Regions from separate parts of the Virgibacillus dakarensis genome, predicted to be linked through region 2. Evidence: a T-box and tRNA genes for the amino acid it is inferred to sense, from the RefSeq annotation. Region 2 holds a T-box; the other holds one or more tRNA genes.

Region 1 (6,741 bases), 700 kb from region 2:
ATTCTCACTTCCAAGCGCTCCACCAGTCCTCACGGTCTGACTTCGCAGCACTTGGAACGCTCTCCTACCATCACAGAAGTCAGATATCAGAAACCAGATGTCAGATTTACTTTAAACCCATTTTTGGATCATTGAATAAAGTTGCTTTCCTAAATCATCATACTGGTTAAACAATTCCTCGAAAGTCTCATTGTTGATATATTGAAGATCCTTAGATAATTCTAATAAAACCTTTACCTCATCTTTAGACCCCTGTGCTATCAACAAAAACCTTTTAAAATCAGCAATCGTACTTTTCTTACCATACCCTTCAGCAATATTTACGGGTATGGAAGTAGCTGCTCTTCTTAATTGACTTCCAAGTTCATACTTTTCGAAGTCTGGAAATTCTAGGGTGATTTGATGAACTTGTAACGCAAGCCGATAAGAGATTTTATAAACTCTTAATTCTTGGTAACTTTTTATCATCTTCTATTCACTCTCTTTTTCCGACTTCCGGCCTCTGATATCTGACCTCTGGATCCGCAGCTTCGGTGATACGTTTAGCCCCGGTATATTTTCGGCGCAGTGTCACTCGACCAGTGAGCTATTACGCACTCTTTAAATGATGGCTGCTTCTAAGCCAACATCCTGGTTGTCTGGGCAACGCCACATCCTTTTCCACTTAACGTATACTTGGGGACCTTAGCTGGCGGTCTGGGCTGTTTCCCTTTCGACTATGAACCTTATCACCCATAGTCTGACTCCCAAGGGGAAGTAGCTGGCATTCGGAGTTTGACTGAATTCGGTAACCCGGTGAGGGCCCCTAGTCCAATCAGTGCTCTACCTCCAGTACTCGCTATCCTTGAGGCTAGCCCTAAAGCTATTTCGGAGAGAACCAGCTATCTCCGTGTTCGATTGGCATTTCACCCCTACCCACACCTCATCCCCGCATTTTTCAACATACGTGGGTTCGGGCCTCCAGTCAGTGTTACCTGACCTTCACCCTGGACATGGGTAGATCACACGGTTTCGGGTCTACGACCGCATACTCATTCGCCCTGTTCAGACTCGCTTTCGCTGCGGCTCCGTGTCTTCCACTTAACCTTGCATACGATCGTAACTCGCCGGTCCATTCTACAAAAGGTACGCCGTCACACATCAATGTGCTCCGACTACTTGTAAGCGCACGGTTTCAGGTTCTCTTTCACTCCCCTCCCGGGGTGCTTTTCACCTTTCCCTCACGGTACTGGTTCACTATCGGTCACTAGGGAGTATTTAGCCTTGGGAGATGGTCCTCCCGGATTCCGACGGAATTCCACGTGTTCCGCCGTACTCAGGATCCACTCCGGAGGAAATGCCTTTTCAACTACAGGGCTCTTACCTGCTTTGGCTGATCGTTCCAGATCGATTCGTCTAACACATTTCTTGATAACTCCTGGTGGAGTGTCCTACAACCCCAAAAGGCAAGCCTTTTGGTTTGGGCTGTTTCCGTTTCGCTCGCCGCTACTCAGGAAATCGCGTTTGCTTTCTCTTCCTCCGGGTACTGAGATGTTTCAGTTCCCCGGGTCTGCCTCCTGTATCCTATGTATTCAGATACAGGTACTGCTCCATTACGAGCAGTGGGTTCCCCCATTCGGAAATCCCCGGATCGCAGTCTACTTACGACTCCCCGAGGCATATCGGTGTTAGTCCCGTCCTTCTTCGGCTCCTAGTGCCAAGGCATCCACCGTGCGCCCTTCTTCACTTAACTATTTTCTAAGCTCTAAAAACGCTATTACGTTTGATGTCGTTGTTTGTCTTTCTCTTATTTAGTTTTCAAGGTACAAAAATGGAGCCTAGCGGGATCGAACCGCTGACCTCCTGCGTGCAAAGCAGGCGCTCTCCCAGCTGAGCTAAGGCCCCGTGACTCTCTTATAGATGGTGGGCCTGAGTGGACTCGAACCACCGACCTCACGCTTATCAGGCGTGCGCTCTAACCAGCTGAGCTACAGGCCCATCCATATGTTATATAGAAAGAGAAATTACTCTCTCAAAACTGAACTAAACAACCCAGTATGGCTTATGAAAGATGACTCTTTCACGTTCCGTAGTTATCCTTAGAAAGGAGGTGATCCAGCCGCACCTTCCGATACGGCTACCTTGTTACGACTTCACCCCAATCATTGGCCCCACCTTCGGCGGCTGGCTCCAAATGGTTACCTCACCGACTTCGGGTGTTGCCAACTCTCGTGGTGTGACGGGCGGTGTGTACAAGGCCCGGGAACGTATTCACCGCGGCATGCTGATCCGCGATTACTAGCGATTCCGGCTTCATGCAGGCGAGTTGCAGCCTGCAATCCGAACTGGGAATGGTTTTATGGGATTTGCTTCACCTTGCGGCTTCGCTGCCCTTTGTTCCATCCATTGTAGCACGTGTGTAGCCCAGGTCATAAGGGGCATGATGATTTGACGTCATCCCCACCTTCCTCCGGTTTGTCACCGGCAGTCACCTTAGAGTGCCCAACTGAATGCTGGCAACTAAGATCAAGGGTTGCGCTCGTTGCGGGACTTAACCCAACATCTCACGACACGAGCTGACGACAACCATGCACCACCTGTCTCTCTGTCCCCGAAGGGAACACGCTATCTCTAGCGCTAGCAGAGGATGTCAAGACCTGGTAAGGTTCTTCGCGTTGCTTCGAATTAAACCACATGCTCCACCGCTTGTGCGGGCCCCCGTCAATTCTTTTGAGTTTCAGCCTTGCGGCCGTACTCCCCAGGCGGAGTGCTTAATGCGTTAACTTCAGCACTAAGGGGCGGAAACCCCCTAACACCTAGCACTCATCGTTTACGGCGTGGACTACCAGGGTATCTAATCCTGTTCGCTCCCCACGCTTTCGCACCTCAGCGTCAGTTACAGACCAGAGAGTCGCCTTCGCCACTGGTGTTCCTCCACATCTCTACGCATTTCACCGCTACACGTGGAATTCCACTCTCCTCTTCTGCACTCAAGTCCTCCAGTTTCCAATGACCGCTCGCGGTTGAGCCGCGAGATTTCACATCAGACTTAAAAGACCGCCTGCGCGCGCTTTACGCCCAATAATTCCGGACAACGCTTGCCCCCTACGTATTACCGCGGCTGCTGGCACGTAGTTAGCCGGGGCTTTCTGGTGAGGTACCGTCACGGTACCGCCCTCTTCGAACGGTACTTGTTCTTCCCTCACAACAGAGTTTTACGATCCGAAAACCTTCATCACTCACGCGGCGTTGCTCCGTCAGACTTTCGTCCATTGCGGAAGATTCCCTACTGCTGCCTCCCGTAGGAGTCTGGGCCGTGTCTCAGTCCCAGTGTGGCCGATCACCCTCTCAGGTCGGCTACGCATCGTTGCCTTGGTAGGCCGTTACCCTACCAACTAGCTAATGCGCCGCGGGCCCATCTGTAAGCGATAGCCGAAGCCATCTTTCAACTTCTCCCCACGCGAGAAAAAGTATTATCCGGTATTAGCCCCGGTTTCCCGGAGTTATCCCGATCTTACAGGCAGGTTGCCCACGTGTTACTCACCCGTCCGCCGCTCGTTCCACTAGCGTCCTCCCGAAGGATTCAGCTTGCTTCCCGCGCTCGACTTGCATGTATTAGGCACGCCGCCAGCGTTCGTCCTGAGCCAAGATCAAACTCTCCAAAAAAGTTTGCAATAAGATTAACACCAATTAATCTTATGAAATGTCTTAGCTTCAAAAATTGATTTCAGGGCTCTAGTCCTCCATCCAAATCAAATGATCCGACTTCTGACCTAACCTCTGACATCCGTTACATACTGGTTGTTTTGTTCAGTTTTCAAAGAGCAATTTTTCTTATGTCGTTTTTAGCGACAAGATATAGTCTATCAGGGTTATTCAAAAAAGTCAATAGGTTTTTTAAAAATAATTTTTATAAAGACTAAAGACTCCATAATGAACGACCTGACAACAAGAAATAATATAGCATATATTTTACTTTATTTCAACAAATTACGAGAAAAATTTATAAGATCTTTCTTAATCACCCCACAAAGGTGTCAAGTCTTTTTTTTAATCGACTACGGATTATAAAATAAAACGGACAATAGCATACTTCACTATTGCCTCAACCAATCTTGTTTATCAAGTTTTAAAGAAACCAAGATTCCCACTTCAATATTCAAGGCCTGTCTCTGAAATCCCATTGGTTTAACTAACATCTGCATGAGGCAGGTAAAACTGCCTCCTCACCCTCCAAAGAAAATGAGTTAGTACCACTTAGCTGAATTAACCATCCTATACGTTCTCAAGAAACTGTGAACAATGTGTTATATATTTCAGACATGCGGCACTAGCTGTCGATACAGTTATTCCTAATTCATTAAAGAAGAAAAATTTCACGTATTTCCTTTAAGAGGATGTTCAAAAAAGCCAACCAAATGATAAGCAGCGACCCCGGACGATTACTTGTTTCTCCGCTCCTTCGCGAATATTAGCTCTTTTCCTGCGTACGATGTGAACTCGGGGAAGCTTTCCTTTTCCTTTGTGCTCACGTATCCAGGAGACCCCCCACATAAATCTTCAGTAGTCAACAGCAGACCGCTGCTTGGCGAATATTCCCACTTACCCAGTGTACGATACATACTCGGGGGAGTTTCCCTTTGTACTCTAACTAAGCTGTCTTAACCTTCTTAGAACGTACAAGAGGTGTTAATGTCGAGGTTAACTATTAGCGTGGTGTCCTTAGTCGGCCTGCTAATTTTGCGGCTTTTGAACGTCACTTTATTCATTCTTTGTTCGCTTCGGCATGTACTTTAGGCATTCCTGTTCACTTGCTACACGCCGGAACAATTGAAAAAGGATTCGGTACCGTTCCCGCATTGCCCGCTTCACTAAATGATCAATCCGATGATCCTCCAAATCCATTAATAACTCTTCCAATTCCCGTTTCAGTAAATATTCCACTTCTTTTTGTTCTATATCATTAATTAATAATCCTAACATTGCTTCCACCTCAAACCTTCATCTGCTAATCTGTTAACTAACTCGTTTTAGTATTGCCTATTTGTATTTCATCGCTTTTAAGTAAACGTACAGTACCACATTCATTCGTAAACAATATCGAATTTTGTCGGTTGTTCTGCTTTTATTTTATGTACATGATTGGTCTCTCCCTAATCGACTACACCTTCTTTTTCACTGCCTTTTATGCTCTAGCATGTCCCGTTAGCTGTGTTTTATCCATCCAATAGCTTGTTCTATATTGGTCCATCCCATTCATAAACTTAGAATAAAGAAATTTTAGGAGGATGGAGATGGAGCACTTTTACACATTACGATTAAATAAAGGTAAACGTTGGATGGTCGTTATCTTACTTGCCTTGTTTACCGCATTAATTTTGTGGTTTGAACGCGACGGTGCATTTTCTGTTTTTTCCGCTGAAGAAGAGCCTACAGCTTTAACGAAAGGTAATAAGGACGAGGCTAATATTGCATTAACCTTTAATATTAGCTGGGGGGAAGAAAAGGTATTTGATATTTTGAAGCGCCTGAAACAAGAAAATGTACAAGCAACCTTCTTTGTAAGTGGTGAATGGGCGGAGCGGCATCCGGAAATAGTCGAAAAAATTACCGATGGTGAACATGAACTTGGCATGCTTGGATACCGTTATAAGAGCTATTTGGAGCAGGAAACGGACCAAGTAAAAAAGGACTTGCTGCATGCGAAAGAGGTGTTTGGCAAGCTCGGTTACAAAGATATCAACCTTGTCCGGCCACCAAGCGGACAGTTCAACGAAGAAATCATCACATTAGCAGAGAACCTCGGCCTTCACGTGATTCATTGGAATGTAAACCCAAATGACTGGAAAAACCCTGGAACAGACGCCATTACAGATTTCGTGATGAAAGAAACATCAAACGGCGACATTATTTTAATGCACGCATCCGATTCCATTAAGCAAACAAACGAAGCTTTAAAGACTATTCTACCCGGGTTGAAAAATAAGGGCTTCCAATTCGTTACCATTTCCGAGCTCATTAATCAAGCCCATGCAAAGTCTGAACTGGTCGAATGATTCATTCGCCTGGAATAAAAAACGAAGGCCTGCCATTTCCCGCATCGGCCTTCGTTTTTTATGTCCTTGCAATCACATCCAATAGTTATGCTTTTTAGTACCCTTATTTTTGCTTACTGCGGAGGAACCTTTTTTGCGTTGTGCAGGTTTTGCTGCTTGTCCTGGATCTGGCTTATTAATCCGATGCAGAATAAGCAACTGGTACGTGTTACAAACTAATAATGGCACAATCATTAACCACGCATACTCCGTTCCACTTGTCCTGAGACCTGGTACCCATTCGACTGTTGTCATGACTACCATGAGAAACAATGCCGGAATAAATGCCCGCTGGTTCGTTTCTCTCGCCTTTATTTTTGCAATAATCCAGCCATATATAAGTATTCCTGCGGCTATCAACATAGATACAAGAAGTGACCCCTCGCCATCTGATGCACTATATGGAAAATAGACCAAATCAAAAATAACAAATGCAATTAACAACACCTGGACTGTTGGCCAAAATGACCGGAATATCCCCAATCCAAACCGGTTAATAAACAAATAGGCAAAAAAGCCGGTTTGACTGACAAGACTAAACACAAAGCCAAGGCCGATAAAAAAGACTAGCACACCTAACAAATCATAGAAATCAAACGGGTTTAACCATTTTGTATAGGAAGCTGTTTTTACAAAAAAGCTCGTAACAAGTCCTGCAGCACCACCA
Region 2 (6,741 bases):
TACGTTTTTAATGGCAATCGGCCCTTCTGGAATATACGTATAGTAGCCAGCGCCGCCTCGACCGCCAGCCTTAAATGGTGCAGCTGCGGATAAAATTGGCAATCCTTCATATTCGGTTTCCTTTACTGCTTGTTCTGTGTACCATTTTTGTGCGTTGGCTACAATTTGTACCGACGGATCGTCTTTGACAAGTGCAAAGTAGCTGTAAATTGGTGCAGTTGTTTCACCGACCTGAGAGCGAATATAGTCAAGAGTTGCCTGGTGGTCTTCTGAAATGGCGTCTAGAATTCCCTGATCGGCTTCAACAAGTGCTTCACCGGTATTTTCGTCGTAAATTGCTTGAACTTCAGCGCTGGAATCAATAACCTCCCAGCTGTCGCCATTTTGCTGGAGCTTCAGATCAATAATCCCTAAATGGTTTCCCCAAAAACCTGCCTCAACAGAAGGTACACCATTGAGTGTTCCTTTTTCCAGGTTGACTCCTGGGATTCCCGCAAATGTTTCACTCGGGAAGGCTTCGTGGGCATGACCAAACATAATAGCATCAATGCCTTCTACTTCAGTTAAGTTGTAAGTGGCATTTTCCTCACGTTCCTTTAATTCAACCGATCCAAGCCCGGAGTGTGGAATTGCAACGATAATATCAGCACCTTGTTCCTTCATTTCCGGAATATATTTTTGTGCTGTTTTATAGATATCTTTGGTAATTACTTTCCCTTCAAGGTTTGTTTTGTCCCATTGCATGATTTGTGGTGGAACAAAGCCGATGATCCCAACATTAATCGTTTGGGTGTTACCGTTTGAATCTACCACTTGTTTAGGCAAAATCTTGTATGGCTCGAAAAACGGTTGATCGTTGGTTGGATCATCGTCACCGTCATCATAATAGACGTTTGCATTGACGTATGGGAAATTAGCATCATCAGTTGCTTCCTTCAAATAGTCGATGCCATAATTAAATTCGTGGTTACCAATATTTGCTGCATCATAATCTAGCAGATTCATTGCTTTATAGACGGGATGCACTTCTCCTTCTTCAAGGCCTTTTTGAGCGATATAGTCCCCAAGAGGATTGCCTTGGATTAGGTCACCATTGTCAAATAACATGCTATTGTTGACTTCACTTCGGGATTTCTTGATAAGCGTTGCTGTCATTGCTAGCCCAAATTCGTTTGTTTCCTTATCTTGATAATAGTCATAGTTTGCCAGATGGACATGAATATCTGTCGTTTCCATGAGTCTTAAGTCAACAGTGCCTTCCCCAGCTTCTTCTGCATCTGCCGAGCTGTTGCTAAGTGGTATAGATACAAGCAGAGCTGCTAAAAGCATAAGTGCAATTTTTCCTGTTTTTCTAATTCCCATACTGAAACCCCCTTTAAGTTTTTTCAATTACTAGATTAAAGGATTGCTAGACATATTGGAATAGGCCGATGGATATGGGTTAAATGAATTAATCGTTAGGTTTAGAATAAGGGGACGGGGTTGTTGTACAAAACTGTTTCAGACAAAAGCTTGATAATTGGCAATATGGAAGGTGTATCGATTGACATTTATCTGCATATGCTATATCTTAATATGAAAGCGATTAAATTCGTTGACGAGAACGAGTATGCATAAATCCTGTTCTGCAGAGAGTTGGTGCCTTTTGCTGAAAACCAATGTTCAGTTTATGTTGAAAATCCTCTCCGAGAAGAAAAGCTGAAGATTCATTTTAAGCCTTTCCGGGGATCCGCCGTTACAAGGATCGCGTATGATAGTACGTTGTTTGAGTGCCGGCACATTTATTTTACAAGTAATTTCCGGAATCAGGGTGGTAACACGGGTTAAACTCGTCCCTACTTTAGGGGCGGGTTTTTGTATTTTTATGAAAAAATCAAACGAGGAGTGAGATGATGAGAAAGGTTGATATAAGTGAGCTTCCCCAACAGCGTGAAAAGCGAGTAAACAATATGTGGAAAGCTGAAAGTACGTTTGAAAAGTCTGTTTCAAATCGTGATGGAGCGGAAACCTTTGTCTTTTATGAAGGCCCCCCAACAGCAAATGGCCTACCTCATGCTGGGCATGTGCTGGGTCGTGTGATAAAAGACTTCATTGCCCGCTATAAAACAATGCAAGGTTATCAGGTTATCCGCAAAGCGGGCTGGGATACACATGGTCTTCCAGTTGAACTCGGTGTTGAGAAAAAGATAGGCATCTCCGGAAAAAAAGAAATTGAAGATTATGGTATAGAGAAATTTATTGAGGAATGTAAAAGAAGTGTTTTTGATTATGAGAAGCAATGGCGTTCTTTTACAGAAGCTATTGGGTATTGGGTTGATATGGATGATCCATATGTGACATTACGGAATGAATATATTGAAAGTGTTTGGTATATCCTCTCTGCGATTCACAAAAAAGGGCTGCTGGATCAGGGACATCGTGTTACGCCATATTGTCCGAGCTGCCAAACATCCTTAAGTTCTCACGAAGTTGCACAAGGATACAAAGACGTAAAAGATCTGTCCGTAACAGCTAAATTCCAAATTAATGGGACCGATAATGAATATTTTTTGGGCTGGACGACAACACCTTGGACACTTCCTGCTAATGTTGCTTTAGCTGTCCATAAGGATTTGGAATATGTAAAGGTGAGGCAGGAAGCGGACTTATATATTGTTGCAAAAGACTTGGCAGATCAGGTATTCAATGAGGAATATGAGGTTATTAGCATGCATAAAGGAAGTGACTTCGTTGGCTTAACCTATCAAGCTCCTTTTGACTATTTGAACCTAATAAGAGGGCATGAGGTTATTGAGGCGGATTTTGTTACAGACCAAAGTGGTACCGGAATCGTTCATCTCGCACCAGCGCATGGAGAAGATGACTACAATGCTGTGAGAGCAAACGGGCTTGATTTTATTAACGTGGTTGATCAGTCAGGACGCTATACGGATGAAGTTCCTGATTTAGCTGGGGAATTTGCCAAAGATTGTGATGTTCAGATAATTAAAATGCTGGCAGACAAAGGTTTATTATTTTCAAAAGAAAAATACGAACATAGCTATCCACACTGTTGGCGCTGTGATTCCCCGCTTATCTATTATGCAACGGAAGGCTGGTTTATCAAAACGACGGAAATAAAAGATACGATCATCCAAAATAACGAAACCATTAAATGGCACCCGGAGCATATGAAACATGGACGTTTTGGTAATTTTCTAGAGAACATGGTTGATTGGAATCTAGGTCGTAATCGGTATTGGGGAACACCACTCAACGTTTGGATTTGCAAGAACTGTAACCATCAATATGCGCCTGATAGTATTCAGGACCTCAATAAACATGCCAGGCTTCCAGTTTCTGATGAGTTAGAACTTCATAAACCGTATGTGGATGATATAATTCTTGTTTGTCCGTCTTGCCAAGGAGATATGGTTCGTACCAAGGAAGTTATCGATGTATGGTTTGATAGTGGTTCGATGCCATTTGCGCAGTATCATTATCCATTTGAGAATACTGCATTATTCGAAAAACAATTTCCTGCAGATGTCATTGTAGAAGGTGTGGATCAGACGCGTGGCTGGTTTTACAGCCTGCTCACCGTATCTTCTTTATATACTGGAAAAGCACCATACAAACGTGTTCTTTCGCTCGGACATATCCTTGATGAAGATGGACGTAAAATGTCAAAAAGTAAAGGGAACGTTATTAACCCAATGGACCTTGTGAAAAAATATGGGGCAGATGCGTTGCGGTGGGCACTGCTTGTTGATAGTGCGCCTTGGAATAATAAGCGTTTTTCAGCTAATATTGTCAGTCAAGCAAAGTCCAAGCTAGTTGACACACTAATTAATATTCATTCTTTTTACGTGCTTTATGCGGAGATTGATCAATTCGATCCGAATAAGCATGCCCAAGGTGAAAAGTCATGGTTGGATAAATGGATATTATCTCGCCTGCATTCTGTTTCTAAAAGTGTAGCGGCACATCTTGATAACTATGATTTTAATCCTGCAGCAAGAGAATTATCTATACTAGTTGAACAAATTAGTAATTGGTACATCCGCCGCTCCCGTGACCGTTTTTGGGGTAAAGGAATGAATGATGATAAACTAGCGGCTTATCATACGTTATACGAGGTATTAACAACAACGAGCAAACTACTTGCTCCATTTACACCTTTTGTTACCGAGGAAATTCACATCAATTTAACGGGGAAAAGTGTACACTTAGAATACTTCCCTGTACCGGATGAAGCCTTAATTGATGAACAGTTGGAGATGGAGATGGATGGAGTTCTTCAGGTTATTGAGCTTGCCCGCCATACTCGTAACGCTTCGAATATTAAAACAAAACAGCCTCTATCTAAATTGATTGTGGTTGATGAAAAAAATGACATAAACTTTTTGTCGAAATATCGTTATATCATTGAGGAAGAAATTAATGTTAAGCGGGTTTATTTTCAAGAACATGCTGGAGGAAATATTCAGTATGAAATTAAACTAAACTTCCCAACGGCGGGTCCAAAGCTTGGTAAGCAAGTAGGATTTGTTCAAAAGGCTTTAAAACAGATGTCAGTGGAAGAAGCTAATGACGTGGTAGGTAAAGGGTATGTTGCATTGGAAATGCAATCGGGAGAGTCCATTCGTGTTGAAAAAGAGGATTTACTCATTAATCAAACAGCGCAGCAGGGAATGGAAATGGCTTCTAATGAACGCTATACCGTTTTCTTAAATACAAACATAAACGAAGATCTCCGTAGGGAAGGTCTTGCTCGTGAACTCATTCGAGCTGTTCAACAGTACCGTAAAGAATTGAATTTGCCTGTCGAAAAGCGGGTAGACCTTACCTTTTGCATGAGTGATTCATTAAAGGATGTTGTTGAACAATTTAGAGATCTACTGGAACAAAATCTGTTGGTGAAAAATATTAACTTTAATAAAAAGCAAAATATGAAATATATTGAGCTTGAGAATGAAATGATTGGGATAGAAATTGTTCTTTAATAAAAATCAAATATAGAATAGTTCCTCATCAAAACCGGGGGTGCTACTGTTAAAGCACCCTTGCTTTTATTATAATATTATTTAGGCAATTAATTATATGGAATAATGCTTCAATATGAGGAAATATGAGAGATTCAGAGGAGCCTAATGTGAATATGTTAGAACTTACAAATATCCACTATTCAGTACATAAAAAATGCATATTTAAAGGTGCGACCACATCCCTAAAGAATGGTGAATGTGTTGCTATTACTGGAGATAACGGGTCGGGTAAAAGCACGTTGCTGAAAATCATCGCCGGTTTAATGGTTCCGAATAAGGGGAATGTCAAAATCGATTCACGCAAAATATTGGCTATGTCCCGGAACAGACGCCTAAGTCATTGCGTTTTACACCAATAGAGTATTTACAGCATATGGGTCAAATTCAAGGGCTTTCAGCTGATGTTTTGAATATCCGCAGGGGAGAACTTATGAAGCAATTTGGTTTGGATTCCTATCAGCATACCCGCATACAGCATTTATCCAAAGGAAACAAGCAAAAAGTGAATATCATTCAAGCCCTTTTACCTAATCCGGAGCTGCTTTTGCTAGATGAACCGATATCGGGATTGGATCCTGATTCACAGAAAAGGCTGGTAGACATTCTGACCCAATTAAAAAAGGCAGGCACAACAATTATCTTTACCTGTCATGAGTCGTTTTTTGCTGAAAGACTAGCTGATCGGAGCATTCATGTAACCCAACAGAACATAAAAGAAGTAATGGTGTCCAGGGAAAACAACCAATATCGAACAATCGAATTTTCAGGTGCCACCGAGGCTCTCTTATCCTTCGTTAGCAGTTCGCCATTCATTATGAAGCATGTCTGTCAGACTTCATCGCCCCATATTATTTCGGTACATGCTGTAAAAAGTAACGAGGTAATTGGCGAGATCATTGCATTAGGTGGAACCATTCAATTTGTCTCCCGTCAGATGGATATGTTGCCGATGCTGGGATCTAATGATAATGGGAAAAAGCAGGTGAAAAAGTGAAAAGTTTAGTGAAATACTGCATGCAAGATTATATACGATCATATCAGTTTGTTCCCCCTGTATGCCTTTTCTTGCTTTGGACGATCGTTTCCTACACATATACACCAAATCCAGTTTTAAGCAGTTATGGGGTTTCGTGTGCTGTTCTTTATTTTATTTCAGCCTGGATGTCGGTAACCATCATGCAAACAACAGATTCTGTGCAGTTACAGATAACAATTGTCAATGCCAAAAGCGTTATTAAGATATTCAGCAGTATGATTTTATCGGTCTTGGTTATCATCTCGATGTTATCCGCCTTTGCTATTTTCTACCCGATCATGATTGGGGCGTTTGATCGTCCAGTCACATTGCAGGATATTTTCATTGCTGCTTGTTCGCATTTGCTTATATCCATGTTAAGCATTTCAATTACCATTTACCTTAGCTGGATGACACGGGTGAAAACAGTTAGCTCCTGGCTGCTGCTTGTCCTGGTGTTACTTATTTCTCTGGTAAAAGGTGGTCTGGTAGGTGTTCTGCCCCAATTCATGTCTTATATAACTTGGGTTATTCCCCCGGCCTTTTCGATTGTTGATTTGCTAGGGGATGATAGCTTATTAATAAATGCACGATTATTGCTGGAATGGATGTATGTATTAATATACTCAGGTGTGTTGTTCTTTTTGTTTGTTATGCGAATTCGCAAGCGGAATGTGATGAATAATGGAACCCATTGAG

The links. The T-box of region 2 lies ahead of ileS (isoleucine--tRNA ligase). A T-box ahead of a tRNA ligase gene usually reads a tRNA of that ligase, here a tRNA-Ile.
Region 1: it has a tRNA-Ile gene. The T-box ahead of ileS (isoleucine--tRNA ligase) is inferred to sense a tRNA for this amino acid. The anticodon was not compared.

Annotation. Positions count from the first base shown of each region.
Region 1 is NZ_LT732554.1:1,062,251-1,068,991, reverse strand. Features, by position in the region: rRNA gene CZ382_RS14940 (23S ribosomal RNA) at 1-1,732, opposite strand, end outside; tRNA gene CZ382_RS14935 (tRNA-Ala) at 1,812-1,884, opposite strand; tRNA gene CZ382_RS14930 (tRNA-Ile) at 1,901-1,977, opposite strand; rRNA gene CZ382_RS14925 (16S ribosomal RNA) at 2,083-3,645, opposite strand; gene CZ382_RS14920 (hypothetical protein) at 4,741-4,962, opposite strand; gene pdaB (polysaccharide deacetylase family sporulation protein PdaB) at 5,274-6,035, shown strand; gene CZ382_RS14910 (KinB-signaling pathway activation protein) at 6,108-6,741, opposite strand, start outside.
Region 2 is NZ_LT732554.1:366,991-373,731, reverse strand. Features, by position in the region: gene CZ382_RS11370 (bifunctional 2',3'-cyclic-nucleotide 2'-phosphodiesterase/3'-nucleotidase) at 1-1,362, opposite strand, end outside; gene CZ382_RS24540 (hypothetical protein) at 1,486-1,617, shown strand; T-box leader at 1,586-1,840, shown strand; gene ileS (isoleucine--tRNA ligase) at 1,893-4,985, shown strand; partial or broken gene CZ382_RS11355 (ATP-binding cassette domain-containing protein) at 5,201-6,018, shown strand; gene CZ382_RS11350 (hypothetical protein) at 6,018-6,740, shown strand.